DNA from 2 places in the Variovorax glucosi genome. Region 2 is predicted to be linked to the other one. Evidence: predicted binding sites of a transcription regulator. Region 2 holds the regulator's gene; the other holds the start of a gene.
What was found. The regulator FNR, encoded in region 2, switches genes on or off when oxygen is low (the NO sensors DNR and NnrR bind a similar motif). The targets are predictions, from matches to a motif close to TTGATNNNNATCAA.
Positions count from the first base shown of each region.

Region 1: ACSFA3_RS13050 (OmpW/AlkL family protein) is a predicted target of FNR. The motif match lies at 3,675-3,688, and genes of this name have one in related genera.

Region 1 covers NZ_JBPJZE010000002.1:1,027,622-1,036,232, forward strand. Annotated here, with positions in the region: tRNA gene ACSFA3_RS13030 (tRNA-Lys) at 38-113, opposite strand; gene ACSFA3_RS13035 (SDR family oxidoreductase) at 208-918, shown strand; gene ACSFA3_RS13040 (alpha/beta hydrolase) at 937-1,815, shown strand; gene ACSFA3_RS13045 (GMP reductase) at 1,828-2,805, opposite strand; gene ACSFA3_RS13050 (OmpW/AlkL family protein) at 2,925-3,596, opposite strand; gene ACSFA3_RS13055 (UvrD-helicase domain-containing protein) at 3,753-6,200, shown strand; gene ACSFA3_RS13060 (BPSS1780 family membrane protein) at 6,206-7,009, opposite strand; gene ACSFA3_RS13065 (homoserine kinase) at 7,019-8,086, opposite strand; gene ACSFA3_RS13070 (hypothetical protein) at 8,092-8,466, opposite strand; gene polA (DNA polymerase I) at 8,586-8,611, shown strand, end outside.
Region 2 covers NZ_JBPJZE010000001.1:718,892-727,502, reverse strand. Annotated here, with positions in the region: gene ACSFA3_RS03530 (DUF3455 domain-containing protein) at 1-26, opposite strand, end outside; gene ACSFA3_RS03525 (GNAT family protein) at 152-340, shown strand; gene ACSFA3_RS03520 (ZIP family metal transporter) at 492-1,358, opposite strand; gene ACSFA3_RS03515 (ferritin-like domain-containing protein) at 1,453-2,424, opposite strand; gene ACSFA3_RS03510 (catalase family protein) at 2,618-3,730, opposite strand; gene ACSFA3_RS03505 (YnfA family protein) at 3,859-4,182, shown strand; gene ACSFA3_RS03500 (zinc-dependent alcohol dehydrogenase) at 4,197-5,231, opposite strand; gene ACSFA3_RS03495 (NAD-dependent succinate-semialdehyde dehydrogenase) at 5,234-6,616, opposite strand; gene fnr (fumarate/nitrate reduction transcriptional regulator Fnr) at 6,678-7,394, opposite strand; gene hemN (oxygen-independent coproporphyrinogen III oxidase) at 7,580-8,611, shown strand, end outside.

The sequences.
Region 1 (8,611 bases), on a different contig from region 2:
GAATAGCAGGCTTTTGGTTCCCTTGCGGGCTTGTTGGTGGTGGGCCCTGAGTGACTCGAACACTCGACCTACGGATTAAGAGTCCGCTGCTCTACCAACTGAGCTAAGAGCCCCTGATGAACATTTCTGTCATATCAGGCAATCCCACGATTATAGCCACAGAAAACACACCCGCTTAGGATCGTCCATCTTCAAGCTGGAAAAACCATGATCCCAACCAAACCCGAGCCGCTGCACATCGTGATCACCGGCGCTTCAGGCGCACTCGGCAAAGCCGTCGCCCAGCACTTTCTCGCGCAGGGCGCACGGCTCGCGTTGATGGGTCACAGCGCCAACCAGCTCGACGAGGCGTTCCCGGGCCTGGCCAATTCCGCCCATCTCCTGATCGCGAGCGACGTGACTTCCGTCGAGCGCATGAAGGAGTCCGCGCAGCAGATCGTCGGCGCATTCAAGCACGTCGATGCGGTCGTGCACATCGCAGGCGGTTTCGAGATGGGCGAGGCGGTGCATGAAACGACTCGCGCGGCATGGGACCGGATGATGGACCTCAATGCCTGGTCGTTCGTCGCCGTGACGCAGGCGCTGGCACCGGCGATGGTTGCGCGTGGCTCGGGCCGCATCGTCGCGGTGACAGCAAAGAGCGCATCGCGCGGCGCCGCGCAGATGTCTGCCTACATCGCATCGAAGAGCGCGTTGCAGCGGCTGGTCGAATCCATGGCGGCGGAACTCGCGCCGCACGGCATTGCCGTCAACAGCATCGCGCCGAGCGTGCTCGACACGCCGGCCAATCGTCAGGCCATGCCCGACGCCAATCCGGCAGAGTGGGTGTCGACGGTGGTCGCCGCCGAGACGATCGCGTTCCTGGTTTCCGGTGGGGCGGCTGCGTTGCACGGCCAGCATCTGACGCTCGATGCGTGAAAGTACGGATCACAAGTCATGAAATCGAAGACCAAAGACTGGCACGACCGCATGTACAACAACCGGGCGCTCGTCCCTGAGCATCCGGAGTTCCTCGAAAACTGGGCGCGCATGTCCTCTGCCGCGAGGGCAGCGGCCAGGAAGTCGCAGATCGACGTCCGTTATGGCGACGGCCCTCGCGAAGTGCTCGACGTTTTCCCCTCGAACGCATCGAACGCATCGAACGCACCGGTGCTCGTCTTCGTCCACGGCGGCTACTGGCGATCGCTCGACAAGCGCGACCACAGCTTCATCGCGCCCGCCTTCACGCAGAAGGGCGTCTGCGTCGTGATGCCTAATTACCCGCTGTGCCCCGGCACCGACGCGCATCCGGTGACGATTCCGGACATCGCGTTGCGGCTGGTGCAGGCGCTGGCATGGACCTGGCGCCACATCGCCGAACACGGCGGCGACCCGTCGCGCATCACAGTCGCCGGCCACTCGGCGGGCGGCCATCTGGCTGCGATGCTGTTGGCCTGCGACTGGAAAAGCGTGGCGCCCGATCTGCCGGCAGATCTGGTGCGCAATGCGCTCGCCGTATCCGGCCTCTACGACCTGCGTCCGCTGCGCAAGACGCCGTTCCTCGGCGATTCGCTGCGGCTGATCGATGCGGATGCGAAGCGTGCAAGTCCCGCGTCATGGAAGGCACCGAACAGGGGAGAGCTGTTCGCCGTCGTCGGAGAGAACGAGAGCGACGAGTTCGTGCGCCAGAACATGCTGATCCGCGCCGCATGGGGTGCGGAGCGCGTGCCGGTATGCGAAGCCTTGCCCGGCCTGCATCACTTCAGCGTCGTCGATGCGCTGGCCGATCCGGAACATGCGCTGCACGGTCGCGCGATGGAGCTGCTTTCAAGGTGAAGCAGCAACGCTTCACATCAGCAGGTGTTCGCCCGCGTTGTCGCCGCCGAGCGTGACGTAGTTGACCTTGCGGATGTCCATCAGCGCCTTGCCGCCGGCATAGCTGATGGAACTCTGCACGTCCTGCTCCATCTCGATCAGCGTATCGGCCAGCTTGCCCTTGACCGGCTCCAGGATGCGCTTGCCTTCGACATGCCTGTACTCGCCCTTGTTGTAGTCGCTGGCCGAGCCGTAGTATTCCTTGTAGAGCGTGCCGTCGACTTCGACCGTCTTGCCCGGCGACTCTTCGTGCCCTGCGAACAGCGAACCGATCATCACCATCGACGCGCCGAATCGCACGCTCTTGGCGATGTCGCCGTGGTCGCGGATGCCGCCGTCCGCAATGATCGGTTTCGTTGCCACGCGCGCGCACCACTTGAGCGCGCTCAGCTGCCATCCGCCGGTGCCGAAACCGGTCTTGAGCTTCGTGATGCAGACCTTGCCCGGACCGATGCCGACCTTGGTCGCGTCAGCGCCCCAGTTCTCCAGGTCGATGACGGCTTCCGGTGTGCCGACGTTGCCCGCGATCACGAACGACTTCGGCAGCTTCTGCTTTAGGTAGCCGATCATGTTCTTCACGCTGTCGGCATGGCCGTGTGCGATGTCGATGGTGATGTATTCGGGGGTCAGGCCGGCGGCGGCAAGCGTGTCGACGGTGTCGTAGTCCGGCTTCTTCACGCCAAGCGAGATCGATGCGAAAGCGCCTTGCGCATGCATGCGTCCGACGAACGCGACGTTGTCGAGATCGAAGCGGTGCATGACGTAGAAATAGCCGTTCTTCGCCAGCCACAGACTGATGGTCTCGTCGACCACGGTCTTCATGTTGGCGGGGACCACCGGCAGGCGGAAACTGCGGCCACCGAGCGAGACGCTGGCGTCGCATTCAGAGCGGCTTTCCACGCGGCATTTGCGCGGGAGCAGCAGGATGTTGTCGTAGTCGAAGATCTGCATGGGATCCAAAAAAAAACCGGGCGACAAGAAACTTGGGCCCGGTTGTCGATTCTAGGCAGCCCGCACCGGCTGTCGGTCGCTGCTCTCGTATAAACCTTATATCAATATCGGCCGAACTTTCAGAACCGGTAGCCGATGCCCACGCCGATCAGCCACGGGTCGACCTTGACCGTCGACAGCGTGGTGCCGGCCAGCTTCACGTCGGTGCGGATCTGCAGCTTCTTCACATCGAAGTTGAGGAAGACGTTCTTTGCGATAGCGATGTCGACGCCTGCGCCCAACGCGAGGCCGAAGCTATTGTGTTCGAGTTGCAACTCTCCGACGGTCGGCACCGAAAGCCGCGTCGAGCTGATGCGCGTGAAGTTCAGTCCGGCGCCTACATAGGGGCGGAACGTGCCGTTCGGAATGAAGTGGTACTGCAGCAGGAGTGACGGCGGCAGATGCCTGAAGGTGCCGATGTCGACCGGTCCGCCGAGTGCGCTTTGCTCGATCGTCACATGCTGCTTCTGCGGCACCGTCAACACCAATTCGGCCGCGATGTTTGGCGTGAAGAAGTAAGTGACGTCGATCTCTGGGATCGTCTTCGAATTGACGGTGATGGCATCCGACGGCACGGCCAGCGCGCCAATGGCGGTCGAATGATTTGCGGGGTCGAGGCGCACCGCTCGTGCGCGCACGAGCCAGTCGCCTTGCGTCTCCTGCGCCGATGCGGCTGCGGGTGCGAAGACCGCCAGCGCAGAGAGCGAGACTGCGGCGCCGAGCGCTGCGAATTGATGGATGACGGGACGCATGATTTCTTCTCCGGTGATTGACCGGCGCACGAGGCCGGTTGCTGGATCAAAGTCTCATCGTTCGATGCGGATTGCGCCTTGACGCAGATCATGGAAGCGCCTGAAGCGAATAGTCCGGCCGAAGCGCCCGGTGCCATGACTTTCTACAATGGCCCGATGTCTCTTTTCGGCTCGCACGACGCCAGCGCCCTGTCTTCAGGCGCTCCCTCCACCGGCGCGGCCCATGCGGCCGCCGCAGCTTCGCCGCTGCTTGCCAACCTCAATCCCGAGCAGCTCGCCGCCGTCACGCTGCCGGACGGCAATGCGCTGATCCTCGCCGGTGCCGGTTCCGGTAAGACGCGGGTGCTGACCACGCGCATCGCCTGGCTGCTGCAGACCGGGCAGGTGTCGCCAGGCGGCGTGCTGGCCGTGACCTTTACCAACAAGGCGGCCAAGGAGATGGTCACGCGGCTGACCTCGATGCTGCCGGTGAACGCGCGCGGCATGTGGATCGGCACGTTCCACGGCCTGTGCAACCGTTTTCTGCGCGCGCACTGGAAGCTGGCGAACCTCACCTCGACCTTCCAGATCCTCGACACGCAGGACCAGCTTTCCGCCATCAAACGGCTGATGAAGCAATACAACGTCGACGACGAGCGCTTCCCGGCCAAGCAGACGCAATGGTTCATCGCCGGTGCGAAAGAAAACGGCGATCGTCCGCGCGACATCGAAGTGCGCAGCGACGACGACCGCAAGAAGGTCGAGCTGTATCAGCTGTACGAAGAGCAGTGCCAGCGCGAAGGCGTGGTCGATTTCGGCGAGCTGATGCTGCGCAGCTACGAACTGCTGCGCGACAACGATGCGGTGCGCGAGCACTACCAGCGGCGCTTCCGGCACATCCTGATCGACGAATTCCAGGACACCAACAAGCTCCAGTACGCATGGATCAAGATGCTCTCGGGCAAGATGGTCGAAGGCGGGCGCTTCGTTCCCGGCGCCGGAAACAGCGTGATCGCGGTCGGCGACGACGACCAGAGCATCTACGCGTTCCGCGGTGCGCGCGTCGGCAACATGGCGGATTTCGTGCGCGAGTTCGGCGTGCAGCGGCAGATCAAGCTGGAGCAGAACTACCGCAGCTTCAGCAACATCCTCGACTCGGCCAATGCGCTGATCAGCCACAACACCAATCGCCTCGGCAAGAACCTGCGCACCGAGCAGGGGCCGGGCGAACCGGTGCGCGTGTACGAGTCGACCAGCGATTTCGCCGAGGCGCAATGGATGGTCGAGGAGATGCGGCAGCTGGTGCGCGAAGGCATTTCGCGCAAGGAAATTGCCGTGCTCTACCGCAGCAATGCACAGAGCCGGGTGATAGAGACCGCGCTGTTCAATGCGTCGGTGCCGTACCGCGTCTACGGCGGACTGCGCTTCTTCGAGCGTGCCGAGATCAAGCACGCGCTCGCGTACCTGCGACTGATCGAGAACAAGGACGACGACACCAGCTTCCTGCGGATCGTCAACTTCCCGCCGCGCGGGATCGGCGCTCGCAGCATCGAGGTGTTGCAGGATGCGGCTCGCGCGTCGGGCAAGTCGATGCACGACGCGGTGAGCGCGGTCGGCGGCAAGGCCGGCGGCAACCTGACTGCCTTCGTGGCCAAGATCGACGTGCTGCGCGAGCAGACCGAAGGCGTTTCGCTGCGGGAGATCATCGAGCTGGTGCTCGACCACAGCGGGCTGATCGAGCACTACAAGGCCGATCGCGAAGGCGCCGACCGGATCGAGAATCTGGAAGAACTCGTGAACGCCGCCGAAAGCTTCGTGACGCAGGAAGGCTTCGGCCGCGACGCGGTTGCATTGCCGATCGACGAGTTGCGGCAATCGCTGGTCAGCCAGGGATTGAATCCGAATCTGCCGGTGCTCGACGAAGTCATGGAACTCGCGCCCGATGCCGAAACCGGCGAGACGCTGAGTCCGCTCGCAGCCTTCCTCACGCACGCCGCGCTGGAATCGGGCGACAACCAGGCGCAGGCCGGTCAGGACGCCGTGCAGCTCATGACGGTTCATGCGGCCAAGGGGCTGGAGTTCGATTGCGTCTTCATCACCGGCATGGAAGAAGGCCTGTTCCCGCACGAGAACTCGATGAGCGATCACGACGGGCTCGAGGAAGAGCGCCGTTTGATGTATGTGGCCATCACGCGGGCGCGTCAGCGTCTGTACATGAGCCATTCGCAGACGCGCATGCTGCACGGCCAGACGCGCTACAACCTGAAGAGTCGTTTTTACGAAGAACTGCCCGAAGCAGCGCTGAAATGGCTGACGCCGAAGAATCAGGGTTTTGCGCCGTCTGCCTTCGGCTATGGCGGCGGCTATGCCACCACGCGAAGCGCAGGCGGCGGCGCCAGCACCGGCTTCAGCAAGGATTCATTCGCCAGCCCGCCCGTGCCGCCGCAAAAGGCCGCGCCGTCGCATGGCTTGCGCGTCGGGATGCAGGTGTTCCACAACAAGTTCGGCGAGGGCGCGGTGCTGGCGCTGGAAGGCGTCGGCGACGACGCCAGAGCGCAGATCAACTTCCCGCGCCACGGCGTGAAGTGGCTGGCGCTTTCGGTGGCGAAACTGACGCCGGTCTGAAGCAGTCAGTCCTGGAAGCTGTCGCGGAAAGTGAACCAGGTGCTGGTGAAGAACATGGTCGCCATGATCAGCGCGCCGCCGACCATCATCGCGCCGCCGGCCGCACCTGCGCCTTCGCCACCGAAAATGCCGGCGGCTGCCAGCAGCGTGGCGATCAGGCTCAGCACGATACCGGCGCCGACGAAGACTGCCACCCAGGTCAGCCCGTAGACCGCCATGGCGCTGAAGTTGCGGACGCATGCGACGAGGCTGAAGAACAGGCTCTTGGCCGGCGGCACCTTGTGCCAGTGAACGAGCGCGGGCGCATGCCAGAAGGCCAAGGACAGCGGCAGGTAGAGCGCCATGGCGAGCCAGAGCGCTGCCTGGAATTCGCCACTCTCGGCCAGTTCGCGGTTGATGGTCTCGCCCAGCAGGTAGACGCGGGCGAACTGCCCGCCGTCCACCAGCGCCGACAGGCCCATGACGGACAGGAACAGCACCGCATAGAGAGCGCCTAGCACCAGCATCGGCTTGACATCCGAGCGCACGGCGCTCAACGAAGCCAGAAATACGGCAGCAGCGGCTGGCTTCTGCCCATCCGGCGTGACATCGGATGTCGCCGCCGCAGCCGCCATGAGTCCCAGCGTCATCGTCGGCAACAGCATGAGCGCGATCACGGTACCGACCAGCGGCACCTGCGATGCGATAGACACCACCGCCATGAAGAAGAAGAACAGCGACACGAAGGCCAGCGGTCGCTTGGCGAAGGCCTGGAGGCCCTGGCGGACCCAGGCTGCGCCATTGCGCGCCGGGACGAGGTTGAGTTTCATCGGTTCCGTTCAGGCCGTGATCGGCTGGGATGCGTGTGGGCTCATTGCGGCGATTGCGGCAGGCGCAGCGGCGCGATGACGCAGCACGCGCTCGAAATGGGTCGGGTCATGCGCCTTGAGCATGCTGGCTTCGCGCGGCAGGTAGAAGTCCCAAAGCCGCGAGATCCAGAAACGCAGCGCTGCCGCACGCAGCATGGCGGGCAGCAGTGCGCGCTCGGCGCCGTGGAGCGGGCGGAACGTCATGTAGGCGTCGAGCAGGGCGGTGGCGCGTGCGGCGTGCGGTGCGCCGGTCGGCAGGTCGACGGCCCAGTCGTTGAGGGTAACTGCCAGGTCGAACAGCCAGGTGTCGGTGCCGGCGAAATAGAAGTCGAACACACCGCTCAGCCGAGGGGTGCCGGCAGGCGTGTCGGGTGTGTCGGGCGCGGCGAACATCGCGTTGTCGCGGAACAGATCGGCATGCACCGGTCCGCGAGGCAGCGCTGCGTAAGTCGAAGATGCCGCAATGTGGTTCTGGTAGGCCAGTTCGCTGCGCAGCAGCGCGGCCTGCGAGGAATCGAGATGCGGGAGCACGACCGGCGCCGTGTCGTTCCACCAGTCCAGCCCGCGAAGATTGGGTTGCACGCGCGAAAAATCGCGTCCCGCCAGATGCATGCGCGCGAGCCAGCCGCCGAGTTCTGAGCAGTGGGCTGCCGTCGGCGAGAGCTCGCTATGGCCGCCGAGGCGCTGCACCACAGCCGCCGGTTTGCCGGCGACGATATGCAGTAGCTCGCAGGGCATGTCCGTTGCAAACGTCAGCGGATGGCCGTCGGAAGGCATCACTTCGGGGTCGGCGACCGGCTCCGGTACCGGAATGCCCTTTGCCGCCAGATGCTTCATCAGACAGAGGTAATACGGCAACTGATCCGCACCGAGGCGCTCGAACAGCGTGAGCACGTATTCGCCCTTCTCGGTACTGGCGAAGTAGTTGGTGTTCTCTATGCCGCCCTGTATGCCCTTCAACGACCGAAGGGCCCCAAGGCCCAGGCGTTGAACGAGCGCGTTCGCTTCGTCGAAACCGACGTCGGTGTAGACCGCCACGCCGCTCAGAACTTCATCAGGTTCCAGACGCGGGGGCCGTTGCCGCCGCTGCTGGTCTCGGTCTGCCCCTGGCGTTCGCGCCCACCGTCGTTCGGCAACACCTCGTACGAGGGAACGTTGGCCTTGGGTTGAACCGTGATGCTTTGCGTCTGCCCACCGTAGCGGACCTCGTCGACGGTCGCGCCGCTGTCTTCGACGTGAATGCGTTCGATCTTCTGGTTCCGCTTTCCCTCGCCCGGCGCCGATTCCACTGGCGCGGCCTGCGCAGCGGGTTGCTGCGAAGGCAATGCCGCGGTCTGTGCCGAAGCCGCGCCGGCAACGGCGCAAAAAACGGTTGCCAGCAGCGCGTGGCGGACGAGGGAAGAAGTGTTGGAGGCCATGAAGCAATTGTAGGTGCGCTCCCTCGCGACGCGCTGTCGGTGCGCAACGGGACGCCATGTCGTGAAGGGGCGTACGTCGTTCGTATGGGGCGGCTCGGTCGCGCGGGCAAAATGCCCCGATGACCGACAAGAAAACGCTGCTGCT
Region 2 (8,611 bases):
ACGGTGCGGAAAGCGTTGCGATGCATGAGAAGCTCCTGAATGGGATCGGACGGTTGGTAGAAAAGCCAGCAGCGTTGACTGCTATGAGGTACTACCCGGCCGAATGGCTTCTGGATGCAGGCAGGCGCAGATTTATTTTGAAAGAGACTTCATGGAAATCCGTCGGTTCGTTGAAGGCGAAGAGGCTTCGCTCTTCCGTGTCTTCTTCAGCGCAGTTCATCGGGTCGCTTCCCGCGACTACACGCAGGAGCAGGTGGCCGCATGGGCGCCAGAAGATATGGACATGTCAGCCTGGGCCGAGCGCATGCGCACCATTCGATCATTGCCGATGTGCCCGTAGGCTACGACTATCTGTCTGTTGGAAGTTTTTCAGCAGATGTCGGCCAGACCGCAGAGCCGTTCTTCGCATACTACGGCTTTCACATTGTCGAACGCCGGAGGCCTGTTCGGCGCGGCGTAACACTGCACAACGCGCTGATGCGCAAATCGCTTCAGCCCAGCGCCGTGTCCAGCAACATCATCACCACGAACCCAAGCATCAGCCCACCCGTCGCATAGGCCTCATGCCCTTGACGATGCGACTCCGGGATGATTTCGTGACTGATTACGAACAGCATGGCGCCTGCGGCCAGCGCCAGGCCCCACGGCAGCAGACTCGCCGAGATGCCTATGACAAGCACGCCGAACACGGCAGCCAGCGGTTCGACCAGGCCCGACAGCACGCCGAGCCCCGCCGACTTCACCCGGCCGTAACCGACGCTGCGCAGCGCAAGCGCGACAACCATGCCTTCGGGCACGTCCTGGATCGAAATGCCGGTTGCCAGCGCAGTTGCGCCGACCGGGTCCGCGCCGGCGTAGGCGACCCCGATCGCCAGGCCTTCGGGAAGGTTGTGCAGCGAGATCGCAAGCACGAACAGCCAGACGCGCTTCATCGCCTTCGCGGCGGGACCTTCGAGTCCCTTGACGAAATGCTCGTGCGGCACGAGCCGGTCGATGGTAAGCAGGGCTGCGGCACCGATCAGGATGCCCATGCCGACGATGCCGCCCGCACCCCAGCTGCCTGCACCGCCGGCCTTGGCAGCGGCCAGCGCCGGAATCACGAGAGAAAAAGAGGTCGCAGCGAGCATGACGCCGGCGCCGAAGCCCAGCATGGTGTCATAGGTGCGCTGCGAGAATTGTTGGGAAAGCAGCACCGGCACAGTGCCAAGCGCCGTCGCGAATGCCGCAAAAAGTCCGCCGAGCAACGCGCCTTTCATGCGCGCATCGCCAGCTGCGATCTGCGAAGCGGTCTGCCAGCAGACGATGGCGATGCCGGTCAGGACCACAGCCGCACCGACGCGCAGCTGCCAGGTACTCATGATCGAAGCCGGCCCCGGAACCGCGATCAGCGTCGCATCGGTCGTTGCGGGGTTTGTTTCCAAGGTCGACTCCTGAGTAAAGACTGTCAGCGCGTCAGACGAATGCCGAACTGGTGTTCAGTGTGCCGTTGACGCCGTTCGGGAAGAAACCGCCGCGCATGCTTGCGTCCTTCGTGAGGTAGACGATATTCAGCACGTCACCCGGCGTGCGACTGTAGGCGATACCGTTCGCGTCGAGCGGAACGATGTTCGACGTGTCGGCAGTGCCGGTGATGCCCTGATCCACATCGGTCGACGCATCCAGCGAATCGCGCGCATTGGAGATCGCATCGGCGCTTGTACGCAGCGACGGGGTCTGCAGCCCCTTCGAGTACAGAACCGTACGCACAAGGCCGGCGTGATAGGCCTCTGCGGCAAGGATGCCGGCGGCAGCTTCGAGGTATGTCTTGTTGGTGATCAGCGGCGCGGCGCCCTTGTATGCGGTGACGCCGACATCTTCGAAGATGAACGCGCCGAGAAGAAAAGCCTCATCGCTGGCATACGGATCGAATGCCTGGCCGGCCGTGATCAGGCCGGCGGCCACGGCTGCAGAAGAGAAGGCACTTCCGACGCTGGCGCTGACGTCGATGGTCGGTTGTGCAACCGCCGCGCTGCCGAGTGCGGCGCGCAGGAAACGCACGTGGTCTGCCTCGTCCTTGGCGATCTCGCGTGCATATTGCGCAACGATTGGATCCTTGAACGGCACTTGCCGACCGCCGAAGACCGTGCCGCGCGTGCCGGTACCGCCGAGCTGGCTTTCCGGAAGTCCGACGCCGAAGACTGCATATTGGTAGAACTGCGCCTCGAGGTACTCGAGATTGAGCGCGAAGTTGAGGATGTCCACGTCCGTCGGACCGGTGGTCGACTGGCCGATGGCATTGTTGCCTCCGCCGCCGCAGGCCGCCAGGATGGCGCCGCCCGCCATGCCGGCCGCGTAGCCGCTGCTCTTGCGGAAGAAATTGCGTCGTTCAGTCCGCTTCTCGGTCTGTTTCTGCAATATGTCGAGGGTTACAGCATTTCCAAGCATTTCATCTCCTGCGCGGCGCGCTTCGTTCCCGTCGCTGTCGCCGCATTACGTGGACCGCCGCAACACGGCGTGCTGCGGAACCTGATCAGGCAGCCGGACTTCCGGTCGCCTGAGGTGACTACGGCGCCTGCCGCCCTGTAGATTCAGAAAAGTCGGTAAACGGATGTATCCGACGCTAAGTTCTTGCGTGCGGTCAGTCCGGTAGCACGGTCGATGCGGTCGGCTCTTCGGGCGTCACGCCGTTCTGCGTGTTGCGAAAACGTGCGCTCACTTCGTAAGCCGTCTTGCGGACGCGCATCACGGAGCCGATCGGACGATGGGCAGCAAGCGCGTGCCATGGTGCGAAAGACATGCCGTCGTCGACCGCACGCGCACGTGCCTCGCTCCATGAAACCTGCGGCTTCGCGACGATGCGGCCGACCGTGACGAACGGGCTAAGGTCCTGCGGCCATTCGACCGAGGCATCCTCGACGGGCATGGCCTCGATGTCGGTGCAGAGTTGCACACGGATCTCCCATACGCCGCCCTGCTGCGCAAAGTGCGACAGCACTTCTTCGCGCAGGCCGTTCGGACGGTCGCTCAGGTCGACAGGTGCATCGGTAAGCGCCGTGAGTTCGGGCGACACGGGCGCTATCGACAGCTTTGCCATGTAAGGGCCGTAAAGCATCGGAACCTGAGTAAAGAACGTTTCGCCGAGGATGTTGGTTTCGGGGTGTCCGCCCATGGTCTTCAGCAGGCCACTTTCTCCACCGGCCTTTTCGACGATGGTTTCCAGGCCGCGCAATGCGGCAGCCAGCACTTTCTTCAGGCCCGGCGCCTTGTCGGTCGTGGACGCGAGCAGCTTCAGCGGCCGGAGGAATGCCTTGGCTGTCGGCGCACTGAACACCGGGCCGTTGACCATCAGAAAGTCCTGCGTGGTGCCGCTCTCCGCGCCGGCTGCCCGCTCGCCTTCGACGCCGAGAATCTTGATCGACAGGCCGCGCGGCGTGGAAATCGCATCGTCCAGCAGGTCGCCAGGCGATGTGGAGAAGCGCATGACCACCGGGTAGTTGCCGGCCTTCGCGAACAGGCCCTGGGCCAGCGTCGGGGGCAGGCCGGCCGGAATCTGCAACTCTGCCATCAGCAGGCCGTGGCTTTTGGCATGGACGCTGCGATAGGCATGACCTTCGTCCTTGTGGACGATCGAGGCGATCTTCACCAGCGTTTCTTCCAGTTCCTGGGTGGTCTGGGCTTCGTCTTCTTCCAGCGATTCGTAGGCCGGCTGATAGAGCAACGGCTCCGTGGTGCTGAGCGTGAGGTCGGACATCGGCAATCCTTTTGGTCGTTGTAATTCGACCGGAGTATTCGAGTCCGGGATCCGGTTCGTGTCAGGAAGCACGGCCCCCACCTGTCGGACAGCGCAGCACAGTTGATCGGGTCACTACCATCTGCGCCATGAAGACCATAGCGCTTTACGTCGTGACCGCATTGGCGGAAATCGTCGGTTGTTACTTGCCCTGGCTCTGGCTCAAGCAGGACAGGTCGGCGTGGCTGCTGCTGCCCGCCGCCGTGTGCCTGGCGCTCTTCGCATGGCTGCTCAGCCTGCACGAAGCCGCCGCCGGTCGCGTGTATGCGGCGTACGGCGGCGTTTATATCGGCGTGGCGATCCTGTGGCTCTGGGCCGTCGACGGCATCCGGCCGACGCCCTGGGATGTGGCCGGCACCGTGGTGGCGCTGGCTGGCATGGGCATCATCATCTACCAGCCGCGCATTGGCTGAAGCGCGTCAGCGCGTCACTCCTGGCGGAAATCGATCACCACGCGCGACGGCACTTCGCCGTGCGCCAGTCTTGCGAAGACATCGTTGATGGCCGACAGCGGCTGCAGTTCGATATCGGCCCTGACCTTGCCCTCGGCCGCGAAGCCCAGTGCTTCCGCCATGTCCTGCCGTGTGCCTACGAAGGAGCCGCGGATGGTGATGCAGTTCGCCACCACGTCGAACAGCGGCGTGGGGAATTCGCCCGGCGGCAGGCCGACCAGCACGCAGGTGCCGCGCTTGCGCGTCATGCCGACGCCCTGTTTGAAGGCGGCCAGCGACGGCGCCGTGATCAGCACGCCATGCGCACCGCCGCCGGTCGCCAGCTTCACGGCTTCGATCGGGTCGCCGACCCTGGCATTCACGACCGCATCGGCGCCCAGCTTCGTGGCGTGCGCCAGTTTGCCGTCGTCGATGTCGACCGCGCAGACGTGCAGGCCCATCGCCTTGGCGTACTGCACCGCGAGATGGCCCAGCCCGCCGATGCCGGAAATCACGACCCATTGACCCGGTGTCGCTTTCGTCTCCTTCAAGCCCTTGTAGCTGGTGACGCCGGCGCAGATCAGCGGCGCCGCCTCGACGGCCGACAGGCCGGCCGGCACGTGCGCGACGTAGTTCGGATCGGCGAGGATGTATTCGGCGAAACCGCCGTTTCTGGTGTAGCCGCCGAATTGCGCCTCGGCGCAGACCGTTTCCCAGGCGGCAAGGCAATGCTCGCAGTGGCCGCAGGCCGAGTAGAGCCATGGCACGCCCACGCGGTCGCCTTCCTTCACGGCACTGACCCCTTCGCCCAAGGCTACGACGATGCCGATGCCTTCGTGGCCCGGAATGAACGGCAGTCCGGGCTTCAGCGGCCAGTCGCCGCCGGCGGCATGGAGATCGGTGTGGCAGACGCCGCATGCCTCGGTCTTCACGAGGATCTGGCCCGGGCCGGGCACGGGGACTTCGACTTGCCGGAGTTTCAACGGTTGGCCGAAGGCTTCGACGACGGCGGCTTGCATGGTGAGCGACATGATCAGACCGGCGCGTCGAGATGGACGGTGCGAACCAGCTTCTTGTTCACGAACTCCTGGATGCCCATGTTTCCGAGTTCTCTTCCGTAGCCGGAATCCTTGATGCCGCCGAAGGGCAGTTCGGCATCGGTCCAGTCGATGTTGTTGACGAACATCATTCCGGTGTCGACACGGCTCGCCACACGCTTGCCGCGCGCCTCGTCTTTCGTCCAGACCGAGCCGCCGAGGCCGAAGTCGGAATCGTTGGCCAGCGCGACGGCGGCGTCTTCGTCCTTCACGCGGAAGAAAGAGACGACCGGGCCGAAGAACTCGTCGCGGAAGGCCGGGTTTTCGGGTGCGATGTCGGCCAGGATCGTCGTTTGCATGAACGAGCCCGGACGGTCGATCCGCTTGCCGCCCATCAACAGCTTCGCGCCGTTGGCGACAGCGCCGTCGACCTGCGCTATCAGCTGCAGCAGCGCGCCTTCGCTGGAAAGCGGGCCGTGCGTGGTGGCTTCGTCCATCGGGTCGCCGGCCTTCAGCTTCGAAAGCGCCGCTGTGAATTGCGCAAGGAACGCGTCGGCGATCGACTCGACGACGATGAACCGCTTGGCCGCGCAGCAGGTCTGTCCGCTGTTGTACATGCGGCCCCAGACGGCCCACGGGATCGTTTTCGCGAGATCGGCGTCTTCGAGCACGATGAAAGCGTCGCTGCCGCCGAGTTCCATCGACGACTTCTTCAGGTTCCGCCCGGCACGCGCGGCGACGCTGCGTCCGGCCGCGACGCTGCCGGTCAGGGCGACGCCCTTGATGCGCGCATCGTCGATTACTTGCTCGGCTTGCGCGTGCGAGATCAGCAGGTTGGTGTAGGCGCCAGCGGGCGCGCCGGCGTCGAGCAGCAGTTTCTCGAAGGCGATCGCGCACTGGGGCACGCAAGCGGCGTGCTTGACCGCCAGCACATTGCCCGCCATGAGCTGCGGACCTGCGACGCGCGCGAGCTGATAGAAGGGGAAGTTCCAGGGCTCGACGCAGAACAGCACCCCGAACGGGCTGCTTTGCATGTGCGCTTCACCGGCTTTTGGGTTCAGCTTCACCGGTGCCAGGAACGATTCGGCATGGTCGGCGTAGTAGTCGAGGATGTCCGCGCTGAAGCTCACCTCGCCGCGCGCCTCCGAAATCCGCTTGCCCATCTCCAGCGTCGCCAGCTTCGCGAAGCGGTCGACATCCGTGCGGAGCAGCGCGGCGGCCTTCTTCAGGATCGCGGCGCGCTCGGCGTAGGCGGTGGTCTTCCAGGTCTGGAAACAGGCGTCGGCGGCGGCGAGCGCCGTCTCTAGCCGTGCGCTGCTGAAATGCTCGAAGCTCGCGATGAGCTTGCCGTCGTTGGGGTTGATGCTTTCGTAGGCCATTGGGTTTCCTCACACAAAACCCCAAGTTACGTCCGCACTCACGGAGCGATGTTGACCCAGGTCAGCAAACCGGCAGATTCACGATTCGCTTCAGCGCGTCCTGCGACACGATGCGGATGTGGCGCTGCTGCACTTCGACGACCCCGTCCTCGACGAACTTCGATAGCGTCCGGCTCACGGTTTCCAGCTTCAGTCCTAGATAGCTGCCGATTTCCTCGCGCGTCATGCGCAGCACCAGCTCCGACGAAGAGAATCCGCGCGCATGCAGGCGCTGCACCAGATTCAGCAGAAACGCCGCCAGCCGCTCCTCGGCGCGCATGCCGCCCAGCAGCAGCATCACGCCGTGTTCGCGCACGATCTCGCGGCTCATGATCTTGTGCACATGGCGTTGCAGGGCGGTGATTTCGCGCGAGAGCTCCTCGATGCGGTCGAAAGGCATCACGCAGACTTCGGAGTCTTCCAGCGCAACCGCGTCGCAGGTGTGGCGGTCGTTGACGATGCCGTCCAGGCCGATGATCTCGCCCGCCATCTGGAAACCGGTCACCTGGTCGCGGCCGTCCTCGGCCGTCACCCGGGTCTTGAAGATTCCGGTGCGGATCGCGTAGAGCGACGTGAAGCGCTCGCCGGCATGGAACAGCGTTTCGCGCCGCTGCACCTTCCGGCGGATCGCGACGATGTCGTCGATACGCTGCAGTTCCGCCGGCTGAAGCCCGATCGGCATGCAGAGCTCGCGCAGGTTGCAGCTGGAACAGGCGACTTTGATGGCTTCTGGGGTCATGGCAGGCGGGGGACTCGGTGCTGTGTTCGCGTATGCGATCTGCTGCAACGTCAAGGCCCCACCGGATTGTGTTCCAACTGTTAAACGCAATGCCTTGATTCAGATCAAGCAAAGTGCGCGCGCTTCGGCGCAAAGTGGACGGCACACCTCCAAAGCTACTTCAGAAGCCATCTCCGAAGCCCCGCATGCCGACCCTCCACAACCCCGCATCCGCCGACGTTCCCGGTCCGCGCTACACGTCCTATCCGACAGCCGATCGCTTCGTCGAAGCGTTCGGCAGCGACGACTACATGCAGGCGCTGCAGCAGCGAAAACACAGTGCGCGGGTGTTGCCGCTGTCGCTCTACGTCCATCTGCCGTTCTGCTCATCGCTCTGCTACTTCTGCGCCTGCAACAAGATCGTGACGCGTCATCCGGAGCGGGCAGACGAATACCTCGGCTATCTGGCACGGGAAATCGAACTGCAGGTCGCGCAACTCGGCCGGGGCGCGACGGTGAGCCAGCTTCACCTCGGCGGCGGCACGCCGACCTTCCTCGACGACGCGGCGCTCGGGCGGCTGATGGCGATGCTGCGGGACAACTTCACGCTCGCACCCGACGGCGAATACGCGATTGAGATCGATCCGCGCACCATTGATGCGGGCCGTCTCGCGCACATCAAGGCACTGGGCTTCAACCGGCTGAGCTTCGGCGTCCAGGATTTCGATCCGGCCGTTCAGCGGGCGGTGCACCGCATCCAGCCGGCGGAGCAGGTCTTCGATCTGGTCGCCGAGGCGCGAAGCATCGGCTTCGCTTCGATCAACGTCGATCTCATCCACGGCCTGCCGCTGCAGACGGCCGATTCGTTCGACCGGACACTGGCGCAGATCTGCACGCTGCGCCCTGACCGCATCGCGCTCTACGCCTACGCGCACATGCCCGAGCGTTTCAGGGCGCAGCGTCGCATCGATGCGAACGAACTGCCGGAATCGACGGCGAAGATCCGCATGCTGTCGCGTTCGATCGCGACGCTCAAGGCCGAAGGCTACGTCTATATCGGCATGGACCATTTCGCGCTGCCGGGCGACGCGCTCGCCGTCGCCAAGCGACAGGGCAGGCTGCACCGCAACTTCCAGGGCTACAGCACGCAGCCCGACGGCGATCTGCTGGCGCTGGGCGTGTCGGCGATCGGCCGCATCGGCGCGACCTACAGCCAGAACGCAAAGACGCTGGAGGAA